3 regions of the Microbacterium sp. Bi128 genome follow, and region 1 is predicted to be linked to each of the others. Evidence: riboswitches for the same ligand, from Rfam matches in the RefSeq annotation. Region 1 holds a riboswitch; each other region holds the start of a gene.
What was found. A riboswitch is a leader RNA that binds a small molecule or an ion and turns the genes downstream of it on or off. The one in region 1 is predicted to bind thiamine pyrophosphate.

Region 1 (2,253 bases):
GTGCCGTCGGCCAGCCCGCGGACGAAGTCCAGGGCGTAGATCGCCTCAAGATCGCCCGCGGCTCCTGCGCGCAGGGCTGCGGCGAACTCCCCCGCCGCCGGACCCTGCCTGCCCTGGAGGTGCTGCAGGTGGTGGAAGTGGTGGACCGGGCCGTTGCCGGAGCCGACGTCCAGGGCCGAGGCTTCGCGGAGCGCGCCCAGCAGCCACGGCTTGACTTCGCGCAGCGTCGCTTCCCAGTCCCCCACCCGGGCCTGCACGGTGGCCATGGCCGAGGACAGGGAGCATCCGGTGCCGTGGCTGTTGCGCGTCGCGATCCGCTCCCCCGGCACCACCACCGTTTCCTGGCCGAGCAGGCCGCCGGTGTTGACCAGGGCATCCGGGCAGCCGGTGCCGGCGCCGTGGCCGTCGACGTCGTGGGCATCGGCGTCGTGGGCATGCCCGTCCCCCGGCCCGGCGCCCTGGAGGTGTCCGCCCTTAACCAGGACGGTGGTGCCGGTCAGGGCGGCCAGCCGCTTGCCCTGCGCCAGGGCCTCGGACCACTCGGCAGCGACGGGTTCCTTGAGCAGGATGGCGAGTTCGGCGAGGTTGGGCGTGATGAGGTCCGCCAGCGGCAGGAGGGCCTGCAGGGCGGCCTCGGCCGATTCCTGCAGGAGCCGGTCACCGCTGGTGGCGACCATCACCGGGTCCAGGACCACGACGGCGGGGCGCACCTTTTCCAGCCAGCCGCGGACGGCGTCGATCACGGCGGCGTCACCGAGCATGCCGATCTTGACGGCGTCGATGCCGATGTCGTCGCTGATGGCGTCCAGCTGCGCCGTGAGGAACGCCGCCGGGGGGACGTGGACGGCGCGCACGCCCTGCGTGTTCTGCGCTGTCAGGGCGGTGATGGCGGCCATGCCGTAGCCGCCGTTCGCCGCGATGCTCTTCAGGTCGGCCTGGATTCCGGCCCCGCCGGAGGGATCGGAGCCGGCGATGGCCAGCACGCGGGGAATGCGCGGCGGGGCCGGCAGAGACTCGTTGTGCAGAAAATTGGGCGGGAGGAACTCGGACGGATTCGATCTCGCGGACAAGGAAGACATCCCTTCGCCGGTGCTAACCGGACAGGTTCAACGGGTCTGGATCTCAGCCGGCCCGGTGCCCGGCACCCCGTGTCAGTGTTCCAGCCTAGCCCTTGCCACCCGGAGGACCCGTTAACGCACGAGCGGGCCCGGGCCCGGGCGGACGTATGTTACGTCTGCCCTGACCCGGACCCGCAGCCCGACCAGTCGAAATAATGACCGGACGGGGACGTGGTCAGTCGCGGAGGACTACAGCTCCGACGCCGGCACGCCGACGCCGAGGATGATCGGCTCGTTGCCGGCCGGGATGGACGCAGGCCCGGCCGCGGCGGGAGCCTTGGCCTCGTGGACCGATCCGGCCGTGGCCGGCCGGGTTGCCTCGCGGTGCTCCACGGAGGTTTCGTTGGCTGCGCCCTGGGCGCGGCTGGCACTCCGGTTGCGGCGCCCGCGGCGGCCGCGCAGCGTCGTGGTGTCAGCTGTGCGTGACGCCGGCGCCTCCGTAGCGCGGACGGCCGACGGCGCCTCGGGCGCCGTGGCTTCCGGTGCGGCAACAGCTGCTGCCTGACCGGCCGCCAGGCCGGCGGCCTGATCCGGCTTGCCGGCCTCGGCTTCGCCCAGGTTTGCGAAGGCCTCGGTCAGCAGGTCCAGGGTCAGGGCCGGTGACGGCGCGTCCTCCGCGTGCTCGACGAAGGGTAGGGCCACCTGCTCGCCGCCAAACGTCAGCACCGTTGCGGGGCGGCCGGCTGCCTCGTCGGCGGCTGCGAGCTGCGTGACGGCGTCGACGGCGGCCTGGCGGGCCCCGGCGTCGCTGGCTGCGGCTGCCTCCCCGTCGTGCAGGTGCGCGGCGTGCGCTGCGGCAGCGATGTTGGCCAGCGCGGCACGGGTGGCCTCGGCCTTGGCGTGGCGTTCGGCCTCAGTGGGCTCGGCGTGGACGGGCGCGGGTGCGGCCGGCGCGGTCTCTCCGCCCTGGCCTCCGCGACCGCGGCGACGGCTCTTGCGTTCCGGGCGGGCAGCAGGCTGCGCCTCGGTGCGCGGCACATAGTGCTCCGCGGCGACCGTGTTGGCGCGGCGGTGCTCCACCGGCTCGTCGTGGGTGACGATGCCGCGGCCCGCACATGTTTCGCACTGTTCGCCGAAGACTTCCAGCAGCCCCGTGCCCATCCGCTTGCGGGTCATCTGCACGCGTCCCAGCGAT
Region 2 (2,253 bases), on a different contig from region 1:
GCCGGCCAGGAGGCTGACGCCGGTGCCGAGCAGCTTGATGAGGATGTTCATTCTTCGGTCTCCTTGGGACGGGAACGGTTTTCCCCTAGCCTAGCGTTCCGGGGTGAGGACCATCCGCAGGGCCTCGACCACGAGTTCGTGATCCGCCTTCTGGGGCAGGCCGGAGACGGTGACGACGGCGACGGCGCCCGTGCCGCGCACGTAAATGGGAAACGCCCCGCCGTGGGCGGCGAACTCCGACTGATCCCACCAGGCGTTGTCCTCGATCCTTCCGCCGGCAGCGCGGGCCCGGAGGCCCACCAGCAGGGACGGGACCTCGTACCGCATGGCGGCGCGCTTTTTGGCGTTGATCCAGCGCTCATTGTCCGGTGTGGCGCCGTCCAGCGCGGCGTGGAAGAGCACCTGCTCGCCTTTGGTGATGTCGACGGCGATGGGCAGCGAGCGTTGCCTGCCCAGCTCGACAAGGAGGAGCCCGAGGTCCAGGGCGTCATCCTTGCTGAACGACGCGAACTGGAGCGCCTCTATCTCGGCCAGCACGCGGCCAATGAGCGCCGCCAGGGAACCCCGCGGCTGCGGCTCATTGGAGTCGGGATCGTATTCCCCGGAGGGATCTTGGGTGACCGGTGTGTGCGACAAAATATTCCAGCTTTCCGGTGGGTGACGAGGCCGCCCGCTGGCGGGTCCGGGGGTCCGGCACGACGACTCTACCAAGAGGGTTTTCCGGGCCGCCGGGACTGCCGCCGTCCGGTCCACGATTGTGACGGCACACCACTGAAATCCCGGCCGTCCGGGTGTAAACTGAGCCAGCCCACAAGGGCGAAAATAATTACGACAGGGGAGCGCCGCCGTCGGGCATCGCCGGAACAATCCGGGGAAACCTTTGGTGGGCGCTGAGAGTGCGGACAGCCGCAGACCCTCGAACCTGATCCGGTTAGTACCGGCGCAAGGGAGTCGAGTTCTCAGGATGCGCGGAGGGCGGCGGAAGCCGAGACCGGCCGGCGCACCCTCCCCTCCTGTTCCTCAGGAGGACGACATGACAGATATTTCAGCACAGCATGGTTCCGCCAGCCGTTCATCCGCCCGGCGCAACTACAGCTGGCGCGTGGTGGACATTGTGGTGGCCGCGTTGATCGCCGTTGCCGGCGGCGTCATTTTCTGGGCCTGGTCCCAGGGCGCGAACCTGATCTCGACTCCGGTCAACGCGGTCTACCCGCCGTTGAGCGGACTCTACGCCGGCGGCTGGATGATCCCGGCAGTGCTGGGCATGCTCATCATCCGCAAGCCGGGCGCCGCGCTCTTCTGCGAAACCGTCGCGGCCACCGGCGAGCTCATCATGGGTTCGCAGTACGGCACCACGGTGCTGATCTCCGGCATCCTGCAGGGCCTCGGCGCCGAACTGGTCTTCGCGGCCTTCCTCTACAAGAAGTTCAACCTGCCCGTCTCCGTGCTGGCCGGCGCCGGCGCGGGCCTCTTCTGCGGCCTGAACGATTCCTTCCTGCCGTGGGGCTGGAACATCGCCTACGAAGCCGGCGACAAGCTCGCCTACATCGTCTTCACCACGATCTCCGGCGCAGTGATTGCCGGCGGACTGGCCTGGCTCGCCACCCGCGGCCTGGCGAAAACCGGAGTGCTGGGCTCCTTTGCCTCCCGCAAGGCCGCCACGGAGCCCGTCTTCTCCTGAGCCCCGTCGCTGAATCCTGCAGAGAATCATGAGATCTTCACCGGGCGTCCGGCCGGCCGCCGTCACGGCCCGCGGCTGGGGCTGGCGGCATGCCGGACGAACCAGGCCCGCCGTCAGCGGCCTTGACCTGGACATCCAGCCGGGGGAGCGCGTGCTCCTGCTGGGGCCCTCCGGCGCCGGCAAGTCGACGCTGCTCCACGCCCTGGCCGGCGTTCTGGGCGACGGCGCGGCCGGCGACTCCGGGGACTCCGGCGACTCCGGCGACGCCGAAGATGCAGACGAGACCGGCAGCCTCCTGATCGACGGTGCCGCGCCACGGGCGCAGCGCGGCCGCGCCGGGCTGGTGCAGCAGGACCCGGAAACGCAGGTGGTGCTCTCCCGCCTCGGCGACGACGTCGCCTTCGGGGCGGAGAACCTCGCCGTCCCGGCGGCGGAGATCTGGCCGCGGGTGCACGAGGCCCTCGACGACGTCGGGCTGGGACAGCTGCCGCTGGACCACCCGACGGCGGCCCTCTCCGGCGGCCAAAAGCAACGGCTCGCGCTCGCCGGGATCCTCGCGATGCGGCCAGGGC
Region 3 (2,253 bases), on a different contig from region 1:
ACGGCCGAGACCACCGCGACGCCCGCGGCACCGGCCCTCCGAAGAGCGGCGACATCGCCCACCTCGATCCCGCCGATCGCGATGCAGGGCAGGGGAGCGGATGCCACGAGCCCGGCGAAACCGTCGATCCCGAGGGGCTGCGGGTGGTCGTGCTTCGTGGCGGTCGCGCGGATGACCCCGACGCCGAGGTAGTCGACGGTTCCCGGGCGGAGGGCGGCGGCCGCGGCGAAGTGCTCCCGGGTGTTCGCGGTCCAGCCGATCAGCGCGTCCGGCCCGAGCAGGCGGCGCGCGGCGACGACGGGCAGGTCGCTCTGCCCCAGGTGCGCCCCGTCGACACGGGCGCCCGCGTCGCGGGCGGCGAGGACGACGTCCACCCGGTCGTCGACGACGAACGTGGCGCGGCCGGCGATGACGTCGGCGAGGGCGAGTACCCGGTCGAACAGATCGCGTCCGCTCCCGGTCTTGTCGCGGAACTGGATCACGCTCGCCCCCGAGCCCGCGGCGGCATCGACGATCTCGGCGACGCGGGCGAACGGCATCCGGTGATCGGTGACCAGGTGGAGGGGGAGGTCGACCGCGCTCACGCCGCGACCCGCCCGTCCAGGTCGGCGGGGTCGATCGCCGCCAGGGCGTCGAGGAACGCCACTGCGAACGAGCCCGGCCCGGCCGCGACCGCGGCGGCCCGTTCGGAGGCCACCGCCCAGATCGCGCTCGCGGTCACCGCGGCGTCGAACGGCGCGGCACCGGGAAGCAGCGCGGCCATCGCCGCGCCGAGGGCGCACCCGCCGCCGGTGACACGGGTCAGCAGGTCGCTCCCGCCGGGCACGCGCGCCGTGCGGTCGGCATCCACGATCAGGTCGACCGCGCCCGAGACCGCGACCGTGCCGCCGGTGCGGACCGCGAGGGCGCGGGCGGCATCGAGAGCGGCGTCGGGGGTGTCGGTCGAGTCGACGCCGCGGCCGCCGGCCCCGGCGCCGGCCAAGGCGAGGATCTCGGACGCGTTGCCGCGGACGATCGCCGGCCCGGCCTCGAGGAGCTCGTGCGCGAGCGCGGTGCGCACCGGCAGCGCACCGACGGCGACGGGGTCGAGCACCCACGGAGTGCCGACGGCGACGGCCTCGCGCGCGGCCTCGCGCTGCTCGGCGGTCGGGGTGCCCAGGTTCACCAGGACGCCCCCGGCGACACCGGCGAACATCCCGGCCTCCCCGGGGATGTCGCACATCGCGGGCGAGGCACCGAGGGCGAGGAGCGCGTTGGCGGTGAAGTTCGTCACCACCGCGTTGGTGATGCACTGCACGAGCGGCGGGGCGTTCCGCAGCGCGGACAGGGCCTCGGCGGCGGTGGATGGAGACGACGACGTGCGAACGACCATTCGCGACATCCCTTCGCTAGTACGAACTAGATCAGGTTCGACGGGTGTGTTCTCAGCCCCGAAGGGCACCCCGTGTCACTGCGGGCGACGTTAGCACGGTGCATCGCCCGACCGCGGCGCGAGGCCTCAGAAGGGTGCCGCGGGTTCATCCGGGTCGGGCGGAGGTGGATCGTCGGGGACGAAGCGCACGGCGGGAGAGTACGGGAGCGGCTCGTCGGTGTAGGTGCGACCGGTCGGGCTGGTCCAGCGGAGGACCCCACCGGGCAGTTGGGTCACGCTCCATCGGGTGAACTGCTTCTGCGTGTGGTGCCGCTGGCACAGGTGGGCGAGGTTCGTGACGTCGGTCGCGCCGCCGAGCGCGTAGTCGTGGGTGTGGTCCACCTCGGCACGGTTCGCGGGAACGGTGCAACCGGGCCACCGGCAGTGGCGGTCTCGAGCGCGGAGGTACCTGTCGATCGCGGTGCCGCGGTGATAGGTGTCGGTGTGCAGTACCGCGCCGGTGACGGGGTGGGTGACGACCCGATCCCAGGGGAGCGTGGTCGATTCGGCGAGAGCGCGTGCGGTGCCTGCGTCGAGGGGGCCGTGCCCCACGAGTTCGGCGGGATCGGCATTCTCACGCCCGGGGGCGAGCATCGTCAGGGCGGGGACGACCACTTGAACCCGGGCGCGGATGCTGCCGAGGATGCCGGGCCCGTCGTCGGTACGGGTGGGATCGGCGTCGGGGGCCGAGGTGAGCAGGAGGTCGGCGAGGATGTCGGCGCGAAGCTGCGCGGTGGTCCGATCATCCGAGTTCGACTCGGACGTCTCGTCTCGTGCGTCGATGACCGCGTGGGCCTGCTGACTGAGTCGGCCGAATATTCCGACCGCGAGCACGGTCGGCA

Region 2: it holds a riboswitch for thiamine pyrophosphate, as region 1 does, so the genes downstream of both, LQV45_RS16400 (ECF transporter S component) here and LQV45_RS16965 (bifunctional hydroxymethylpyrimidine kinase/phosphomethylpyrimidine kinase) in region 1, are expected to answer to the same signal.
Region 3: it holds a riboswitch for thiamine pyrophosphate, as region 1 does, so the genes downstream of both, thiM (hydroxyethylthiazole kinase) here and LQV45_RS16965 (bifunctional hydroxymethylpyrimidine kinase/phosphomethylpyrimidine kinase) in region 1, are expected to answer to the same signal.

Annotation. Positions count from the first base shown of each region.
Region 1 is NZ_CAKKMM010000278.1:19-2,271, reverse strand. Features, by position in the region: gene LQV45_RS16965 (bifunctional hydroxymethylpyrimidine kinase/phosphomethylpyrimidine kinase) at 1-992, opposite strand, end outside; TPP riboswitch at 1,062-1,159, opposite strand; partial or broken gene LQV45_RS16960 (ribonuclease E/G) at 1,308-2,253, opposite strand, start outside.
Region 2 is NZ_CAKKMM010000257.1:2,172-4,424, forward strand. Features, by position in the region: gene LQV45_RS16390 (DUF4235 domain-containing protein) at 1-51, opposite strand, end outside; gene LQV45_RS16395 (heme-degrading domain-containing protein) at 91-636, opposite strand; TPP riboswitch at 824-967, shown strand; gene LQV45_RS16400 (ECF transporter S component) at 1,034-1,681, shown strand; gene LQV45_RS16405 (ABC transporter ATP-binding protein) at 1,710-2,253, shown strand, end outside.
Region 3 is NZ_CAKKMM010000111.1:2,076-4,328, reverse strand. Features, by position in the region: gene thiE (thiamine phosphate synthase) at 1-584, opposite strand, end outside; gene thiM (hydroxyethylthiazole kinase) at 581-1,372, opposite strand; TPP riboswitch at 1,364-1,455, opposite strand; gene LQV45_RS10385 (HNH endonuclease signature motif containing protein) at 1,499-2,253, opposite strand, start outside.